DNA from 2 places in the Lachnoclostridium sp. genome. Region 1 is predicted to be linked to the other one. Evidence: predicted binding sites of a transcription regulator. Region 1 holds the regulator's gene; the other holds the start of a gene.
The links. Region 1 encodes Rex, which represses fermentation and respiration genes when NADH is low (regulators of the CRP and FNR family bind a similar motif). Its sites were predicted from a motif close to ATTGTTAANTANTTAACAAT; they were not measured.

Region 1 (15,531 bases):
TAAGTACAATAGCCGGCTATGTCAATTAAATTACAAGGAATTTTATTAAGTGGATATAAAGTGAGCCTTGAAAGCTCCTTTAAATGAGGTGTCAAGATAGTTCCTTTTGGTAGTATATCCATTATATGGTGTATTCGTTGATGGAAACGTTCTACTTCATCTGTCATCTCTGATACTTCGGGTATCATTTCATCTGCTAACTTAGCCAGTAAATTAATTCCATCTGCATCTACAATAAGTGGCACTCTTGCTTCCTTACACACTTTAAGCAATAATTTCTTAGCCATATCCTCTGTCGATAGCCCTGGACCAATAACAATTACAGTTGCAAACTCCAATGCTTTCTTAATCTGTTCCTCACTATTCTCCTCATCATAGGCTGCAAACAATGCTTCAGGAAGCATCCCCTGAAGCACAGGAATTGCTTTCTTTGCTGTAAGAATTTTTACTAAACCTGCACCCATATGATATGCTGCTGCCGCACTAAAATAAGCTGCACCAGTCATGTTTTCTGTTCCAGCAATCACAAGTACCCTACCATAGCTTCCTTTGTTAGAATATGCCATTCTTTCTGGTAGTTTATCTAAATCAGCAGCTTCATAGTAAGTATAGGTAAGACTGTCCAGTTTTTCCTTTGCAAATCCGATATCTGCGATATGAACCTTCCCAGCATAAGTAGCCCCAGGGTAAAGCAAAAGTCCAAGTTTTTGTTCCCCAAAAGTAACCGTTTCGTTTGCTTTTACTGCACAACAAAAGACTTGCCCATCACTTGCATTAACACCAGACGGTATATCAACCGAAACCACGTAACAGTCGCTTTGATTAATACTTTTGATTACCTTCGCATATTCACCACCCACTGGTTTGCTAAGGCCAATACCAAAGATACCGTCAATTACTATATTATATTCTGCTATCTCCCATTCGGTACGGATGGATAACCCTAAATTTTTCGCAATCTTCCACTGTTCTCTACATTCTTTCGAAAACTTCTCAAATTCACCGATGACTCCTATGGTTACGTTATAACCCCATAAATGTAAAATACGAGCAGCTGCAATCCCATCACCGCCATTGTTGCCGGTTCCACAAACCGCGATAATCTTATCGGTCTGTTTTGCATGTTCTTTCACTTGTTCCGCCACATAAAGTGCAGCACGCTCCATGAGAACCATTGCTGGAATTCCAATCTGCTCGATTGTCATCTTATCTAAGTTTTTCATCTGCACTGCATCTAGTGCATACCGCATAAGAACCTCCATTCTTTAGCAATCCTGCAAATCTGGGACACAAACACACTTGTAATCATGCCTGCTCAGTAAGCTATGTTAAATATAATTATTTAGTAGTAGGCTGGAAGTTTGCGCCGAGGATTACGCAGGCACAAACTTCTGTGTGAGATTTAGAAGTTCTTCGGCACCGTATTGAGGTGCCCTAGAACTTCTTCTCACACTTCACACTTCTCCTATTACATAAGCACTAACTAATTCCTTCGTATTTGTAATAGAGACATGAATCCTAACGACATTATGTTCCTTCGCCAAAAGTTCAGCATTTCCATATAGATTTACATAAGGTTTCCCAAGATTATCGCGAAGTACTTCAATTTCATTCGGTGCAATTGCACGAAAGCCTGTTCCAAACATTTTTACTACCGCTTCTTTGACAGCAAAATTAGAAGCTGCCTTTCGAATATCCGAAAGAAGCAGCTTCTGTTCCTGCTCCGTAAAAATCTTCGTAAAGAATGCCTTCCGTTCGCAGGCTTTCACTACACGGTTAATTTCTATCATATCCGTGCCAATACCAAAAATCATGATAAGAAACTCCACTCTGATTAATTATAGTAAATCTTGTTCTTCATCAATTTTGCGCATCATCTCAGTCCCTAGCATTTCATAGAGATATGTATAAGTCCCACGATAATCTTTCTCTATTTCAAGTTTTTGCTTCTTCAAATTTCGTAGCTTTACTTCCATCTCCATGATTTCATCTGTTAAGGCTTTTTTTCTTAAATTTTCATCATAAATATTATTATAACAACGCTGTAAGCTCTCTAGCATCAATTCTTCATTTTTTGCAGCTATTTCACTTGGTAATTTTTCGAGTTTGTCCTCTGCAATCAATAACTTCTGATTAATATCTTCGATAAGTTTTTGATTTTTGGACAATTTTCTTCCTTTTAGTTTACCAAGCGGTGTATGATCCACTTCCATGTTCTCCACAATTTCCTGCATCAGTTGAGACTTATATCGTTTCAAACCTTTGATATCTTCTAAGACTCTGCTCTGATCTTTCATCAATTCGACAAGTTCATCCCGTAACCTTAGTTGCACCCCAGACATCTTTTCCTCTGGGAATAAATTGATAAAGCGTTCATCTAGTGTTACAATTGGAATCTTTCGATTTCGAAAGGTTTGGCGAAGACTCATTTCTGAGAATACTTTACTACGATTTTCTTTCACATATCTTGGTTCCGTCCTTGAAGGTTCTATAGAACTTGATACTTTCAAATTTTCAAACTCAAGATCAAAATCATCGTCTAAATCGTCCAAATCACCTAATGACTTGGTCTTTGGTTCCGATTTGTCGCCAAAACGTTTTCCTAATCTCAAATACTCTCCCCCGATTCTTCTGCCGCTTTTAAATTATAGGACAGTCTCATAAGGCTTTCTGCCAAGTGAACATTTTCAACCATAACATCTTTTGGTAAATTTAAATCTGTTGGTGCGAAATTCCATATTGCACGTACACCAAGTTGAACTAAATCTGCCGCAACCTGTGGTGCTTTTGCTTTCGGTATCGTAAGTGCTGCTATATTGACTGTATTATTTTTCATAAATTCTTCTAGCTCATCAACTAATCGGATTTCAATTCCGCGAATGGATAGTCCTATCAATCTAGGATTCACATCAAAAATTCCACAGATATAAAATCCTCTTCTCTCAAAATCTGTATAATTTGCAAGCGCTTGACCCAAATTACCAGCTCCAATAATAATAACATTATATTTCTTATCCAGACCAAGTATTTTGCCAATTTCGGTATAAAGATATTCTACATTATAACCATATCCTTGTTGACCAAAACCGCCAAAGTTATTTAGATCCTGACGGATCTGTGATGCCGTTACATTCATCTTCTCGCTTAACTCTTTCGAAGAGATACGCACAACATCATTCTCTAATAATTCTCCAAGATAACGATAGTATCTTGGAAGACGCTTGATTACCGCTGATGAAATTGTTTTATCGTACATGCTAACCCTCCATCTTTCTCCTTCCAGGTTTTCCTATTCTTACACCCCGTATTCATAAGATTGTAACCCTGGTATTACAACAGATTATACACAGATAGGATGTGTTTCAATTATAAATATTATAGTAAATTGTGAATAACCTGTCAATGATTTGACGAAGTATACTACGTATGTTAGAATAATCTACAGTTAATATGCGCCTGCAATACACTTCTATTCATGGGATTTGTAGGTGTTAAGAAAGTGTGAAGAAATATCGTCTTCTTATCATGCAAATTGAAGTATATAAAATCTTCATTTTGCTTAATTATTAACAAGGAAAAGTTTGTAAATCGTGTTTTTTCTTGTGTATGACAAGGAAACTCATATAATGTACTTTTTCTTATATATTATCAGAACAAAAAACTTGTTCTGATAATCGAATTGACGGTGCTAAGTGCGCACCTTTTCTCAGAACAAAAAACATGTTTTGATAATCGAATTGACGGTGCTAAGTACGCACCTTTTATCAGAACAAAAAACATGTTCTATTAATCGGATTGACGGTGCAAAGTACGCACCTTTTATCAGAAGTTTACAAAGCAAACTTCTGATAAATATATTATTTGTGAAGCTCTTATGCAGCTTCCTTTCAGAAGTGTGAGGATACATCATGATACTAGCATGTAAAAATATTAGTAAAAGCTTTGGAACGACTCCAATATTAGATAAAATCGCTTTCCATGTAAATGAGCGCGAAAAAGTAGCTATTGTAGGAATTAATGGTGCAGGAAAATCTACCTTAATTAAAATCATCATGGGAGAACTAACTGCTGATGAAGGAGAGATTATCTTTGCAAAAGGTGCAACTGTCGGATATCTTGCCCAACATCAGGACCTGTCCACAGATAGTACTATATATGAAGAAGTTTTAGCAATAAAATCTGATATTATTAAAATGGAAGAAACAATTCGCCGTCTTGAAGTAGATATGAAATCAGCTACCGGTGCAGAATTAGAACGGATGCTTTCTTCCTATTCAAGACTAACACATGATTTTGAATTGAAGAATGGATATGCCTACCAAAGTGAAGTAATTGGTGTACTAAAAGGCCTTGGCTTTACGGAGGAAGATTTTAACAAAAAAGTATCAACACTTTCTGGTGGACAAAAAACCCGTGTGGCCCTTGGTAAACTTCTCCTAAGCACACCAGATATCATCTTCTTGGATGAGCCTACCAATCACCTTGATATGGAATCTATTGCTTGGTTAGAAACCTTCTTAGTAAATTACTCCGGAGCCGTTGTTGTAATCGCCCATGACCGTTACTTCCTTAATAAAGTAGTTACTAAGGTTGTAGAGTTAGATAACACAAAGGCAACCATGTTCGAAGGAAATTATTCTGACTATGCAATGAAAAAAGAGCAACTTCGTGAAACCATGATTCGTCATTACTTAAATCAACAGCGTGAAATTAAACATCAAGAAGAGGTCATAGCAAAGCTTCGTTCCTTCAATCGTGAAAAATCCATAAAGCGCGCGGAAAGCCGCGAGAAGATGTTGGATAAAATAGATCGCCTGGATAAACCAGTTACCGTTAATGATAAAATGCATATAGCCCTTGAACCAAATATAATAAGTGGCAATGACGTACTAACTGTAACTGATCTGCAAAAATCCTATGGTTCTCTAACACTGTTTGACCAACTGAATTTTGAAATAAAACGTGGTGAAAAAGTAGCAATTATCGGTAATAACGGTACCGGTAAAACAACCATATTAAAAATAGTTAATCAGATTATAAATGCCGATGCAGGAGACGTTAAACTTGGTGCAAAGGTTTTTGTTGGCTACTATGATCAGGAACATCATGTTCTTAATATGGAAAAAACAATCTTTGACGAGATTCAAGATACGTATCCAAATATGGATAACACAAAAGTACGTAATATCCTTGCTGCATTTTTATTTACCGGCGATGATGTATTTAAATTAATTAAAGATATCAGTGGTGGAGAGCGTGGCCGCGTATCTCTAGCAAAGCTTATGCTATCCGATGCGAACTTCCTTATCATGGACGAGCCTACCAACCACCTTGATATTACCTCAAAGGAAATATTAGAAAATGCGATTAACAATTATACCGGTACGGTACTTTATGTATCCCACGACCGTTATTTTATTAATCGTACTGCAACCAGAATTCTTGACCTAACCAATCAGACTTTCTTAAATTATCTTGGTAATTATGATTATTATCTTGAGAAGAAACCAGAGATGGAATGGAGAGCCTTTGGTAATAAATATGGATCTAATTCTGACGCTAACAATAATGTTTTAGATGGACTTCGTATTGATAAGCATTTAGATCAGGCAAATAAAGATTTACAAGCTTCATCTTATCCACAAGAACCAGTTTCTGAGAATAAGCTTGACTGGCAACAGCAAAAAGAAGAACAAGCCAAACTTAGAAAGCGTCAGAATGACTTAAAGAAAGTCGAAGATGAAATCACACGTATGGAAGCAAGGAATGAAGAACTAGAAGAATTGCTTGCAGACTCTTCTATCTATACGAACTCCTCAAAGCTAATCGAGGTTCATAAAGAAAAGAAGGAAGTAGAAGAAAAACTAGAAGCTCTAATGGAACAATGGGAAGAACTTAGTGAGTAACTAATCATTTAAATTTATAAGACATAATAATGATCTAAAAATACTATAAAATAAAGAAAAGATCAGCAGAGTCAAAAAGGTTGATATATAACCTTTTATAGACTTTTGCTGATCTTATTTTTTGGTCAAAGCGGATATTTCCACTTGCCTACAGGCAAGTTTTCCGCTTACGCTACCAGTACTACCTCATTCTTAATCTCTTATTCTGAACACTAAATCTCCCGGAATCTTTGAGTGTTACCAGAGGCTATTTTTATCAAATCATCTTAATCATTTTTTTAACTAACCCACATATTTTCACTTGATATTATCCACTTTTCTCCATCAAACTTTGCATTACCTTTATAACCAATAGCACCTAGTCCACTTCTCCATTTTCTGATATCATACCTTAGTGTTTCTATATCTTCCTTATATTCTGAATTACTAATGGTTATTATAATTCCTGTAGGAAAATAAAGTTCTTCTTTATTAATAAGTCCTTCTTCCGCTAATTGATCAAAAGTACTTTCCTTTACTTCCAGACCATACATTCCATACAATTTCATTAATAAGATTTCCTTATCTGTCTCAGAAAGATTCGTTATTTCAGTTAAATCGAGAGCAATTATGTTTATACCACTATTTAAACCACTATCAAGGTTGTAAATATCATCAATTATAGTAGCATATCCATCTATTAATAGATTAGATTCCAAAATATTAATATAATCAGCTGTTATCTGCGCAGGATATGACTCTAATATAATCCCGTTATAAGTGATATTAATAACATCTCCAATTTGAATCTCATTTAAATCTACTTCCTTTTTATCTTCATCATATATTATTGCACTGCCAGTTCCTATACTGATTTTATCAGAAGACCTAAATTCATTGGAATTAACATCCGGTTTTACTAAAAGACCATTGCTGTTATCAATAACCAGTGCCTTAAATACAGATTTACATAAAGAGGCTATATAATCTAAATCCATAGTAGTATCATCATCAGTCTTATAGAAATAATTCCTATATTTAATAATTGATTCATCTTGAATCATGATGGTATCTATTACTTTCCCATCTGCCATAAAATCAAGAGCATAACGCCATCCTGTATTTTGCTCAGGTGATTTTCCTTTTGTAAATACTATCTTCTTTAGATAATTATATAACTCTTTTGATTCATTCTCATCCAAAGATACCATATTACCAGTTGTACCATCCCTAACTTCTATATTTGTAAATTCCAATTTTGTATTTTCTATAGAGAAAGGTTTCTTAGTACATCCAACTAATATTCCGGAAAAAAGTAATATGGATAAAAATAAATACATTTTTCTCTTCATGAAATTGCTCCTTCCACATCTCCTTATTATTAGACGATTAGAATATCAAAATTATTAGACGATTAGAATATCCAAAAGTTCCATATTTTAATTGTAGCCACTAAAGCGGCACACAGTTTATATTTATGCCAGATTTTATTGATTCCTTCTTCTCCAATGATGTCTTTTCGAAGTGGCACTGCCTCAAAACGTTATTTATGAATTACAAGAATACTCCTTATGTAAGTTAAATCTTATTTCATTTCCAACTTTTTATAAGTTTAGTAAAATGACATAAAAAGTTTAGTAATAGAAAGAATTTATATTGACATACTATTTTATCTGTGTATAATAATAGAAGTCGAGTTTAGAAATGCTAAACTTATGGTTTAATAAAATCTCAACTTCCTATTAATGGAATTCTAAAGAACATAATCGGATTAGCGGTACAAAAATCGTACCTTTTATCCTTTGATAACGAATGATGATACATGTAAACATGAACCACAAAGAAAGGTTTGGTGAACAGCATGAAGATAGGTGCTAAAATTAAAGAACTACGAGTTCAAAAAAGCTTAACCCAGGAAGAGCTTGCAGATCGAGCGGAGCTTTCAAAAGGATTTATCTCTCAATTAGAACGTGACATCACTTCGCCTTCCATCGCCACCTTAGTCGATCTTTTGCAATGCTTAGGTACGAACTTAGAGGCATTCTTTACGGACACAACATCGGAGCAGGTAGTATTCAAACGTGGGGATTATTTTGAAAAGGTAGATAATGAGCTGAATAATAAGATAGAATGGATTATTCCAAATGCTCAGAAAAATATGATGGAGCCAATTTTATTGACATTAGAACCAGGTGGTTCCACCTATCCAGATAACCCACACGAGGGAGAAGAATTTGGATATGTGCTTAGCGGTTCGATTACAATTCATATCGGTAACAAAACACATCGAGCAAAGAAAGGGGAATCCTTTTACTTTACTCCAAATAAAAATCACTATATAGCGGCTACCGGTAAGACCGGCGCTACGCTACTTTGGGTATCCACCCCGCCGAGCTTCTAGGAGGAATGAACATGATAGATAATAAGTTAATCGATCTTATAAATATAACAAAACGCTATGGAAATAACGTCGTAATCGACGATTTAAATCTCTACATTCGTGAAAATGAGTTTTTAACACTCCTGGGTCCTTCCGGATGTGGTAAAACTACTACCCTCCGTATTATTGGTGGTTTTGAACAGCCTGATCAGGGCCGTGTTATTTTTAATGGGAAAGATATTACGAAGCTTCCTCCAAATGAACGTCAACTAAATACTGTATTTCAAAAATACGCGTTATTTACTCATATGACGATTCAAGAAAACATTGCGTTCGGTCTTAAAATCAAGAAAAAAAGCAAGCAATATATTAATGATAAGATTTCTTATGCCTTAAAATTAGTAAACTTAGATGGTTTTGAAAATCGTATGCCGGATTCCTTAAGCGGTGGTCAGCAACAGCGTATCGCAATTGCTCGTGCTATTGTAAATGAGCCTAAGGTTCTTCTACTAGATGAGCCTCTTGGTGCTCTTGACTTAAAACTTCGCCAAGACATGCAATATGAATTAATTCGTTTAAAAAATGAACTTGGTATTACTTTCGTGTATGTTACTCATGACCAGGAAGAAGCATTAACCATGTCTGATACAATTATGGTCATGAATCAAGGCTATATTCAGCAGATTGGTACACCAGAGAAGATTTACAACGAGCCAAAGAATGCCTTTGTTGCAGACTTTATCGGTGAAAGCAATATCATCAATGCAACCATGGTACAAGACCGTTTAGTTAATATTCTTGGAGCCAATTTCCCATGTGTGGATGTAGGCTTTGGTAAAATTCAACCAGTCGATGTGGTAATTCGTCCGGAAGATATCGATTTAGTAGCTCCAGAAGATGGAATTATCAGAGGACGTGTCACTTCCTTAATCTTTAAGGGTGTTCATTATGAGATGACGGTTATGGCAAATGGATTTGAGTGGCTTGTACATTCTACTGACCTTTCACCGGTTGGTGCTGAAGTAGGTATTAAGGTAGATCCATATGACATTCAGATTATGAACAAGCCAGAATCCGAAGATGAGGAGGCTGTAGGTGTCAATGAATAATCAAGAGGAAAGCAAAGTAACCGCACAAGAGGCTACTGTTACATTGGTGAAAAAGTCTCACCACTTCAGTGGGAAATCCTTCCTGACTTTTCCTTATATTTTATGGATGGGTGCCTTTATTATTATTCCACTGATTATGGTCGTTTACTACGGCTTTACTACAAAGGATAGCAATAGCTTTACCCTAGAGAATATAAAATTAATCGCAGACCCGGTTAATCAAAAAGCTTTATTCCTAAGCTTAAAACTATCTCTAATTAGTACTTTGGTATGCTTATTACTCGCATATCCACTTGCCTTAATTTTAAAAAGTATGAAGTTAAAAAATAACAGCTTTGTCGTATTAGTTATGATTCTCCCTATGTGGATGAACTTTTTACTTCGTACCATAGCTTGGCAGAACATCTTGGAAAATAATGGTATTATTAATACCTTACTAAAAGCATTAAATCTGCCAACGATTAATATCATAAACACTCCAACCGCCATTGTGCTTGGTATGGTTTATAATTTCCTACCGTTTATGATATTGCCAATTTATAATACCCTTGCAAAGGTTGATGACAATGTTATCAATGCTGCTCGTGACCTTGGTGCAAATGGATGGGTTACCTTCCGTAAAATCATCTTCCCATTAAGTATTCCTGGAGTAATTAGTGGTATTACGATGGTATTCGTTCCTTCTCTAACCACATTTGTTATCTCTAATATTCTTGGCGGAAGTAAGATTGTCTTAATTGGTAATGTCATTGAACAGCAGTTCCAGAAAGTTGGAAACTGGCATGCAGGTTCTGGACTATCCATCGTGCTGATGGTATTTATCTTAATCAGCATGGCAATCCTCGCAAAATATGACAAAGAATCGGAGGGCACAAACGTATGGTAAAAAAAATAAGTCAAAAAATCTATGTTGCCCTTATTATGTTCTTCTTGTATGCACCAATTATGGTACTTATCGTCCTATCTTTTAATAAATCCAAATCCCGTAGTAAATGGGGTGGATTTACCTTGGATTGGTATAAGTCCTTATTTCAAAATGAGGAGATCATGAGTGCATTGTATACTACATTAATCATTGCATTTTTATCTGCATTAATTGCTACTTTAATTGGTACAGCAGCTGCCATTGGCATGAACCATATGCGTAAGGTCCCAAAAACTATCATGATGGGTATCACAAATATACCGATGTTGAATGCGGACATTGTAACTGGTATCTCATTAATGCTTCTTTTTATTGCAGTTAATTTTACACTTGGGTTTAAAAGTGTATTAATTGCACATATTACATTTAACATTCCTTATGTAATATTAAGTGTAATGCCTAAATTAAAGCAAACAAATCGAAATACTTATGAAGCCGCACTAGACCTTGGAGCTTCTCCTATATCAGCATTTTTTAAGGTTGTATTGCCTGATATCCTTCCAGGTGTCTTTTCCGGATTCTTATTAGCTTTTACTATGTCACTCGATGACTTTATTATTACACACTTTACAAGAGGTGCGGCTGTTAATACTCTCTCCACTAAGATTTATGCTGAAACGAGAAAAGGTATTAAGCCTGAGATGTATGCTCTATCCACTCTTCTCTTCCTCTCTGTCTTAATACTACTTATCATCATCAATCGTAGAAATGATAGTATAGAGAAGAAACGTAATGCAGTAGCTCTCGCACCTGCAAATAAACTCTAAAACTGAAAGAACGAGGTATTTTACATGAAAAAATCTAAACTTTTTGTAGCCCTCCTTCTTGTTTGCGCACTGGTATTCTCCGCATGTGGCTCCAAGGAAGACAAAGGTAATAATGCTACTCAGGGAAATGGAGAAGAAAATCCCGGAAACAACAGTTCTTCCAATAAAGGTGAAGTCTATGTTTACAACTGGGGTGAGTATATTGACCGTGATGTCATCTCTATGTTCGAAAAAGAAACTGGTATTAAAGTATTCTATCAAGAATTCGAATTAAACGAAGACATGTACCCTATTATTAAAACCGGTGCAGTAAATTATGATGTTGTTTGCCCATCTGATTATATGATTGAAAAAATGATTCAGGAAGACTTACTTGCTGAAATTAATTATGATAATGTTCCAAACATTACAAATATTGATGAATTGTATTTAAAAACAGCGGAAAGTTTTGATCCAGGCAATAAATTCAGTGTTCCTTATTGCTGGGGTACGGTTGGTATTCTTTATAACAAAACCATGGTAGACGAACCAATCGATAGCTGGGGCGTATTATTTGATGAAAAATACAAGAATGATATTTTAATGATAGACAGCGTTCGTGATGCTTTCATGGTAGCGTTAACCTATCTTGGATACGACCAAAACACAACAGACGAGAAAGAGTTAAATGCTGCAAGAGATTTATTAAAAGAACAGTATCCATTAGTTCAAGCATACGTTGTTGATCAGGTACGTGACAAGATGATTGGTGAAGAGGCAGCTCTTGGTGTTATTTACTCTGGTGAAGCAATCTACACAAAACGTGAGAATGAAAACCTTGAGTATGTTGTACCAAAAGAAGGCTCAAACGTATGGATTGATGGTTGGGTAATTCCTAAGAATAGTAAAAACAAAGAAAATGCGGAAGCGTGGATTAACTTTATGTGCCGTCCTGACATCGCATTAAAGAACTTTGAATACATTACTTATTCTACACCAAACAAAGCAGCCAGAGAATTAATTGAAGACGAAGAAATTAAGAACAGCCAAGTTGCTTTCCCAGATGTGTCTATACTTGATCGTTGCAAGTCCTTTCAATATCTTGGTGAAGATATGGAAAATGTTTATGTGAAAAAATGGAATGAAGTGAAGTATTAAAAAGTGAAATAGTACAATTTAAGCTGATCGAACGAAATATGAAAAAGAAATCTTGTTTTAGTTTTCTTCCTTTCGTAATTTCGTTCGATCAGCTTTTCTCTTTTTCTTTATTCTTATGTCAAAAATACAATTTTTTTGAATGATGAATTCTATATAATAGAGTGGCCATGAGTAGCCATAACATTATCTATGAATAAAATAGTAAAAAAGGCTTTCCACAGCCATGTTTTTAAGGGGAAACGAATGGATAGACGAAATGAAAAGAAATGCTGTAATTACTTAACCGATAGCCTTGGAAGACCCATTCCAAATGATACAAATTCTTTGACTATTGGTTCAAATGGTCCAGTTCTTCTTCAAGATTTACATTTTATAGATAAGCTTTCACACTTTGATCGTGAAAGAATCCCTGAAAGAGTTGTACATGCAAAAGGCGCTGGTGCTTTTGGTTATTTTCAACCATATGGTTGTATGTCTGATTACACCTGTGCTGAGTTTTTACAAAACCCAAATTGTAAAACAAAGGTATTTGTACGTTTTTCCACGGTAATTGGCTCTAAAGGTTCCGCAGATACAGTACGAGATCCTCGTGGTTTTGCAGTTAAATTTTATACTACGGAAGGCATCTATGATATTGTCGGAAATGATCTTCCTGTATTTTTTATCCGTGATGGCATCAAGTTTCCAGATGTAATTCATTCTTTAAAGCCATCACCAGATAACAACTTACGTGACCCTCAAAGATTCTGGGATTTTGTTTCCTTATCACCAGAGGCTACTCATATGATTACTTGGCTATATTCTGATCGTGGAACTATAAAAGACTATCGTCATGTAGATGGTTTTGGTGTTAATACTTACATCTGGGTAAATGCTTGCGGAAAACGTGTCTATATCAAATATCACTGGAAGACACAGCAAGGATTACAGACAATTGATCGATTTGAAGCAGAACACTTGTCAGGTACCGATCCTGACGTAGCGGTAAGAAGCTTGTACGAATCCATTGCGAACGGTTGTTATCCAAGTTGGGAACTCTGTGTTCAGGTAATGGATCCCGATTTGGTTGAATGTCTTGACTTTGATCCACTGGATGACACAAAAATCTGGCCAGAAGACCAATTTCCATTAATGCCAATTGGATTAATGACATTAGATTGTAATCCTGAAAATTTCTTTGCAGAAGTAGAGCAAGCTGCTTTTTGCCCTGGCAATATTGTACCTGGCGTGGAACTTTCTGCTGATAAAATGCTTCAAGGTAGATCTTTCTCCTACTTTGATACACAACGTCATCGTCTGGGACCTAATTTTGCACAGCTTCCTATCAATCGTTCCATCTCCTGCATAAATAATAATCAACGAGATGGTGCTAGTACCTATATATTTAACCCAAATCCTATTAACTACTCGCCGAATAGTTTAAATTGTGGCTTCCCAAAAGTTGCTGAAGTTTGTCAATCAGAACCTGAATGTGTTAGCGGTTATATCGCTCGTATTCCAATTAAAAATCCGTGTGATTTTAAGCAAGCTGGAGAACACTATGAATCACTAACCTGTGAAGAAAGATGCCGCTTAGTCGATAATATTGCGGTTGAACTTTATAAGTGTAATCAAGATATTATAAACCGTGTCCTTTGCTATTTCTATAAAGCTCATCAGGAATTTGGAGAGCAAGTGGAATGCGCAGTCAACTATTATAGACAATGTGCTAATTAAATCAACTGTTTACTAAAATACAGCTTTCACCATACCTAAACTAGGAAATTTTAATTTATCAGCACCTAATAAAAAGCGAGCAAATTAATATTCCATGAGATAGCAACGCCTCCTAACTAAGAAAAAGCGAGCAGACTTAATATTCTATGAGAGAAACTCCTCTCTTGAATACTAAGTATGTGCTCGCTTTTCCTCTTTATTAGTGAAAAGTTGATAAATGTTTAAGCTCTGTCCCGTCTGCAAGACAAGGCACTTTGTTAAGGACGGCATTGTAATACAAGATTAAATGCTTCCCCCTGTGTTGTTACACTATTTTACCGACATATACGCTGAAACAGTGTATGTTATCTATTCGACAATATTTCTTCTCTCTCCTGCCAAATAGGACTTAATATTAAGATATACCTCTTTCGCACAACGATTTCTTGCTTCCACAGTGGCCCAAGCTATGTGCGGTGTTATGATTAGCCGTGTGCTATCTTGTACTTTTCGTAACGGGTTATCAGCAAGCATCGGTTCCACAGTTAAAACATCAAGCCCTGCGCCACCAATTTTTTCTGCTAATAAAGCATTTGCTAATGCTTCTTGATTTACGATTGCTCCACGTCCTAAATTTAATAAAATGGCATCTGGCTTCATCATCTCTAATTCTGCCTCTCCGATTAAATCTGTTGTCGCTTCCGTTAATGGAGCATGAATGGAAACTACATCCGATATTTTTAGTAAGGTTGGTAAATCCACTCTTTCGTATTCAAAATTTTGATTTTTACCAGAAGTGGAGTAATAGACCACCTTACAGCCAAATAACTCTGCAATTCTAGCTACTCCCTGTCCGATTTCTCCAAGACCTATGATACCGAAAGTTTTACCATACAATTCATGAAATTTTACATCAAAATTACTAAAGATATCGCTTCTTGTATATTCTCCAGACTTTACATAGTGATCATAATAAGCTAATTTTTCATAAACGTAAAATAACAAGGCAAACGTATGCTGTACTACAGACTGGGTTGAGTAGCCCTTTACATTGGCTACCGAAATTCCATGCTTTTTGATATACGCAAAATCTATATTATTCGTTCCCGTCGCAGTCAGACAAATTAATTTTAATTTTGTTGCACCTTTTAGAATATCCTCGTTCATTGGAATTTTATTTACTATGATAACATCAGCGTCTTCTATTCTTTCAGCATTTTCTAACGGATTGGATTCTCCATAGATAACGACATCACCAAACTCTTGGAACATGCTTAAATCCACATCATTTCCTAAAGTGTTTGCTTCCATGATTACAATTTTCATATTCAACCTCCATACTGCGACTATCTTTATGAGCAACTAATGCTCAAGTTTGGCGCAGCACAAACTTGGCAAGTGAATGTCTATTCTGCCATACGCAAGGTAGTTAAATGATCAAAGGAATCAATAACATATTCATACTCTGTTGCATCTCCAAACCCATAGCGCGCAAATACAAAAGGAATCTTCGCTTGATGTGCAGCGTCTCCATCCCCACCTGTATCTCCAACGTAGATTGGATTTCTTAATTGATTTCGTTTCATCACAATGCGAATGTTATCTGCTTTTAATTTTCCAGTGCCTCCAGGAC
Region 2 (6,057 bases), on a different contig from region 1:
GCAGAAGCCCTAACTATCCTTCCATTCTTTACTCCGGCAGCAATTCCGGGAGTTACGATTGGATGTTTGCTTGGTAATGTTATTGCGGGATGCGATATGCTTGATATTGTCTTCGGAACACTTGCCACCTTACTAGGTGCTATCGGTTCTTACTCCTTACGAAGATATAAGTTCCTTGTTCCGATTCCACCAATCATTGCTAACACGGTAATCATTCCTTGGGTTTTACGTTTTGCTTACGGCGAAGCTATGTCCATCCCTTTCATGATGTTAACCGTTGGTATTGGTGAAATAATCTCTTGTGGAGTTATAGGCATTATATTATTATATTGCTTAAAACCGTATAAAAAGATTTTTTATATTCCTGGTTTTGCAAAATCCAAAGATAAATATGACATTGTATAATAGAATAAAAAATCCCTCTCGGTTAAGGTCTTCGAGAGGGATTTTTAGATTTACATATGTAATAATTTCATCAATTCTTGAAAAATCCAATCAGATATAACGTTTCGATTGGAGTGCGCCCATGCTGGGCGCACTTAATATACGTACCACCTCTGCAAGCAGAGGTGGTACAATTTCTTATAAATCGCAGTTATTAACGGTTCTTGGGAATGGAATAACGTCACGAATGTTACCCATACCTGTTAGGTACATTACACAACGCTCAAAACCAAGTCCAAATCCTGCGTGTCTTGCAGAGCCATACTTTCTTAAGTCAAGATAGAAATCATAATCATCTTCGTTTAAGTTGCTTTCCTTCATCTTTGCAACTAACTTATCATAATCATCCTCTCTCTGACTTCCTCCGATAATTTCACCGATGCCAGGAACTAAAAGATCCATCGCTGCAACTGTTTTATTATCTTCATTTAATTTCATATAAAATGCTTTGATTTCCTTTGGATAGTCAGTAACAAAAACAGGCTTTTTAAATATCTGTTCTGTTAAAAAGCGCTCATGCTCTGTCTGTAAGTCACATCCCCAAGAAACCTTGTATTCAAACTTATCGTTATTCTTCTCTAAGATTTCAATTGCCTCAGTATATGTTACACGTCCAAAATCTGAACTAGCAACGTGTTGTAATCTCTCAAGTAAACCTTTATCTACAAATGAGTTAAAGAAGTCCATCTCTTCTGGTGCATGCTCTAGTACATATTTAATTACATATTTAAGCATAGACTCTGCTAAAATCATATCATCCTTTAAATCTGCAAATGCGATTTCAGGCTCGATCATCCAGAATTCTGCAGCATGTCTTGTAGTATTCGAATTTTCTGCACGGAAGGTTGGTCCGAAGGTATAGATGTTTTTAAATGCCATCGCATAAGTCTCACCATTTAACTGTCCACTAACCGTTAAGTTGGTTGGCTTATTAAAGAAATCCTGATCAAAGTCCACATTACCCTCTTTTGTCTTTGGAATGTTGTTTAAATCAAGAGTAGTTACCTGGAACATCTCTCCAGCGCCCTCGCAGTCACTTCCAGTGATTAATGGTGTATGAACATAAACGAAATCTCTCTCTTGGAAGAACTTATGAATTGCATAAGCAACTAAAGAACGAACACGAAATACCGCTTGGAAGGTATTTGTTCTTGGACGAAGATGTGTCATTGTTCTTAAGAATTCTAAGGAGTGTCTTTTCTTTTGAAGTGGGTAATCGGAAGTAGAAGCTCCCTCTAAAAGTACCTCCTCTGCTTGAATTTCAAATGGTTGTTTTGCATCTGGAGTAGCAACAAGCGTACCAGTTACAACAACTGCAGAACCTACATTGAATTTAGAGATTTCTGTGAAATTGCTTAGCTCGTCTGTATAAACAATCTGTAATGTTTCAAAAAAGGTGCCATCGCTCATTACGATAAAGCCAAAGGTCTTTGTGTCTCTAACACTACGCACCCAGCCACCGACTGTTATTTTCTTTCCTAGATATTGTTCCTTGTTACGAAACAGTTCTCTTACTTGTACAAGTTCCATCCCTATTTCTCCTTTCCTATATCCCATTCTTTTTTCTTTCTTTTCACTCCACTAATATCCCCTTATTCTGCTTAACAACTTCTCTGTTTATACAAATGTAAGGTTAGACTCTTGTGCTACCTGCAATTTCCGTTTTCTTTATTCTTAACAAGTGAGGTATCAAAATAAACCTCCCTTGTTCTATTTTTTGGCAATAACCAATATCTTGTTTTTAAGAAAGCGTGTCTTATTTGCCTGTAAGACTTAAGCATAAGACTTTTCCTTTGATTCAGTGGTTGAAATGTTCTTTTCAAAGATAGCTCTATTATAGTATGATAACCCTCACGATTTCAATAGCTGGGTAGCAAAATACTTCTTTATTTTGTATATTTTTCAATGGATTTAAACAACTTTTCTTTAAAAAAGGTAAAACAGGATTATTTCTCCACTGATTTATTAGGGAAAATACAATGATTTTCATTGTCTCTATTATCATTTATCTATCATTTATAAGATAACCGATTTCGCAATGTTTTAAAATATTTATTAAATTTTAAAATCTTTATAAATAATAAAATTCTCTTCTTTCAAATTTCGACATTTTCCGATATAATTGAGCAAGACTTATACATTGAAAAGCACTCTTCACGAACTTTTCCTTGTCATGAATAAATGAATGAGGTATGGATGAATCCATCGCATAGAAAGGAAATCATGATTAGAATAATTTCAGACACATCTACTCTATACTCCGTAAGTGAGGCAGAAGAAAAAGGAATCTATGTTTCTCCTTTAGCAGTAACTATTAATGACACTACCTATGAAGAGTTTAATGACATACAAACGGAGGAATTTGTTGACTTGATTCATCAAGGTTACATTCCTCTATCCTCACAGCCTGCAATAGGCAGAGTTGTAGACCTATATAATCGATTTCCAGAAGATGAGATTCTAAATATTACGATGGCGGATGGATTATCAGGAACTTATCAATCTGCTGTACTAGCGAAAGACATGGTCGAAAACAGCGAACGAATTACTGTGCTAAATTCAAAAACACTGTGTGGACCACATAGAACGCTTGTTGAGCATGCAAAACGTCTGGCAGATCATAATCACACAGTATCAGAAATCGTATCTAAATTAGAAAAGATGATTGCAAGTTCTCGTTCCTTCCTAATACCACAAGATTTTGATTATCTTAGAAGGGGTGGTAGATTAAGTCACTTTGCAGCTTTCGTTGGCAAAACAATTCATCTTGTTCCTGTTATGACTTTAACAAAGGATTGCAAGCAACTATGTAACTTTACAATAAAACGTAATTTTAAAAAAGCCATTCATGAAATAATTCAAAGTCTGGAAGAAGATAAGGTAGGAGAACATCATAAACTTTATGTTTCCCATTCTCTTGCGGAATCGCTTGCTAATACAGCTAGTGAATTATTAAAGGCGGCTTTCCCTCATTCTGATGTAATCATCTATAAATTAAGCCCAGCTTTTACTACGCAGGGTGGACCAGGATGCATTGCAATTCAATCACTTAGCATGGAATAAAAACCATGCTAAGCTTTTTAAGAAATCTTGTATCCCTTAGTGAGAAGTGCTATAATAACCTTATCTTTGTTAAATTTTTAGCAATTGCTATAAGGAGGTACGGTATGGTAGTTACAATATGTGTAGGGAGCTCCTGTCATTTAAAAGGCTCCAGAGAAATAATAACGAGACTGGAAACCTTAATTTCGGAGTACAAACTGAAAAGTAAAGTCGAACTAAATGGTGCGTTTTGTATGGGGCAATGCGTAAAAGGCGTTTGTGTGAAGCTAGATGGTGAACCATTTTCACTGACTCCAATGGATACGGATAGTTTCTTTCACGGAGAGATTTTAAGGAGACTTACATAATGAATGTGATTGGATTTAAAGAAGCAAAGTGCAAAAACTGTTATAAGTGTGTGCGTAACTGTGATGTGAAAGCCATCACTGTTAAGGATGCACAGGCTTATATTATGAATGATAAATGCATCCTGTGTGGACACTGTCTTGAAGTTTGTCCACAGAATGCAAAAACCTTAATCAGTGATTTAGAACGCGTAAAAGGATATCTAAAAGAAGGATGCCAAACGGTCGTTTCCCTTGCACCTGCCTATCTGGGAGTATTAAAATATAACACTCCTGGACAGGTAATCAGCGCTTTATTAAAGTTAGGTTTCACCGCAGTCAGAGAAACTGCGGAAGGTGCTGCTTATGTCACGAGGGAATATGATAAATTAATTGCAGCAGGGGAGATGGATAATATCATCACTACCTGCTGTCCTAGTCTGAATGACCTCGTAGAAATTTACTATCCATCCCTAACGAAATATTTAGCACCGGTTGTATCTCCTATGATAGCTCACGGTAAAATTATACGAGAACAATACGGCCCTAATGTGAAGGTTGTTTTCCTTGGTCCTTGCATCTCGAAAAAAAGAGAAGCAGAAAGTGACCCAAGAACAATTGGTATTGTCGATGCTGTCATTAACTTTAAAGAGCTAGAAGAATGGTTATCCGAGGAAGGAATTGATATCTTTACACAGCCAGATACCCCTCCAGATAATCCAAATCCACTTGTAAACCGCCTATATCCGATTAGTAGCGGTGTTCTCTCCTCTGTCGTAGCTTCCAAAAATACGTCGGACCATTATCGGAAATTTTATGTTCATGGTATCAATAACTGCATTGACTTACTGGAAAGTATGAACCGTGGTGAAATAACTGGTTGTTTTATCGAGGCAAATATCTGTAATGGTGGCTGTATCAAAGGTCCTGCGATAGACCGTACCCGAATCTCACGATTTAAAGTGAAACTTGATATGGAAGAATCCATTCCTAAGGCGCCAATTAATGAGGAAGATTTTTTTATGAAATCTCCAATTCATTTTGACAAGTTCTTTCTTGATCGATCCCCAAAGGATCCGGTGCCAAGGGAAAAAGAGGTTATGCAGATACTATCGAAAATTGGAAAAACAAAACCTGAGGATATGTTAAACTGTGGTGCTTGTGGTTATGCTACCTGCCGTGATAAAGCAATTGCTGTTTACCAAGGGAAGGCAGAGCTTAATATGTGTATTCCATATATGCACGAACGAGCGCAATCCATGGCTAACTTCGTTCTTGATACGACTCCAAATATAATTATTATCGTGGATGCAGAGATGAAAATCATGGAATTTTCTGCCGCTGCTGAAAAATATTTTAATACTCCTCGCTCTGTAGCAAAGGAAATGTATCTCTATGAATTCATCGATCACGGAAATTTTCAGACAGTACTAGAGACACAAAAAAATATCATTGGTAAGAGAGTCCTCTACGAAGACAGAAATCTAGCAACGTTACAGACCATTGTATATTCCAAAGAACAAAACTGTGTACTTGGAATCTTTAATGATATATCACACCAAGAAGAACTCGATCGACAGGCTTATAAAGTGAAGGTGGAAACCATTGAAATGGCACAACGAGTTATTGATAAACAGATGAAGGTTGCACAGGAAATTGCAGGATTACTTGGTGAAACTACAGCAGAAACTAAAGTTACCCTAACCAAACTACGGGATACGATACTTAACGATGGGAAACCTTGTGATATTTAGAATATTGTACTGTTAAAATGCGCCAAGTCGCAGGAATTGGAGTTAAGATGAGTGTAACAATCGATGTCTCTTATAAGAGCCTCAATAAGAACAATGAAGAACTCTGCGGAGACAAAGTTGAGATTTTAAAAACCAAAGATTCAAATATAATCATACTGGCGGATGGAATGGGTAGCGGAGTAAAAGCAAATATCCTCGCTACTCTAACTTCAAAAATTCTTGGAACCATGTTTTTAAATGGTGCCGGGATTGAAGATTGTGTGCAAACAATTGTTAAGACCTTACCAGTATGTCAGGTTAGACAGGTGGCTTATTCTACATTTAGCATTCTTCAAATTTTCAAGTCTGGAGATGCTTATTTAGTAGAATTTGATAACCCTGCATGCGTATTTATTCGTGATGGTGCACTATTGACAGTGCCTTACAAAGAACGTATTATAGAGGGTAAGTGCATTCGTGAATACCGTTTTGAG

Region 2: a site for Rex is predicted at 3,573-3,592, ahead of RTP52_RS00190 ((2Fe-2S) ferredoxin domain-containing protein). Genes of this name have one in related genera too.

Annotation. Positions count from the first base shown of each region.
Region 1 is NZ_DAMADT010000005.1:48,695-64,225, forward strand. It holds gene RTP52_RS05340 (NAD(P)H-hydrate dehydratase) at 1-1,250, opposite strand, end outside; gene acpS (holo-ACP synthase) at 1,455-1,814, opposite strand; gene RTP52_RS05350 (hypothetical protein) at 1,839-2,612, opposite strand; gene RTP52_RS05355 (redox-sensing transcriptional repressor Rex) at 2,609-3,256, opposite strand; gene RTP52_RS05360 (ABC-F family ATP-binding cassette domain-containing protein) at 3,909-5,906, shown strand; gene RTP52_RS05365 (DUF3221 domain-containing protein) at 6,185-7,237, opposite strand; gene RTP52_RS05370 (helix-turn-helix domain-containing protein) at 7,747-8,286, shown strand; gene RTP52_RS05375 (ABC transporter ATP-binding protein) at 8,301-9,374, shown strand; gene RTP52_RS05380 (ABC transporter permease) at 9,481-10,260, shown strand; gene RTP52_RS05385 (ABC transporter permease) at 10,254-11,066, shown strand; gene RTP52_RS05390 (ABC transporter substrate-binding protein) at 11,091-12,203, shown strand; gene RTP52_RS05395 (catalase) at 12,447-13,919, shown strand; gene RTP52_RS05400 (D-2-hydroxyacid dehydrogenase) at 14,268-15,224, opposite strand; gene RTP52_RS05405 (HAD-IA family hydrolase) at 15,305-15,531, opposite strand, start outside.
Region 2 is NZ_DAMADT010000001.1:39,586-45,642, reverse strand. It holds gene RTP52_RS00205 (QueT transporter family protein) at 1-405, shown strand, start outside; gene asnS (asparagine--tRNA ligase) at 583-1,974, opposite strand; gene RTP52_RS00195 (DegV family protein) at 2,641-3,507, shown strand; gene RTP52_RS00190 ((2Fe-2S) ferredoxin domain-containing protein) at 3,612-3,854, shown strand; gene RTP52_RS00185 ([Fe-Fe] hydrogenase large subunit C-terminal domain-containing protein) at 3,854-5,584, shown strand; gene RTP52_RS00180 (SpoIIE family protein phosphatase) at 5,632-6,057, shown strand, end outside.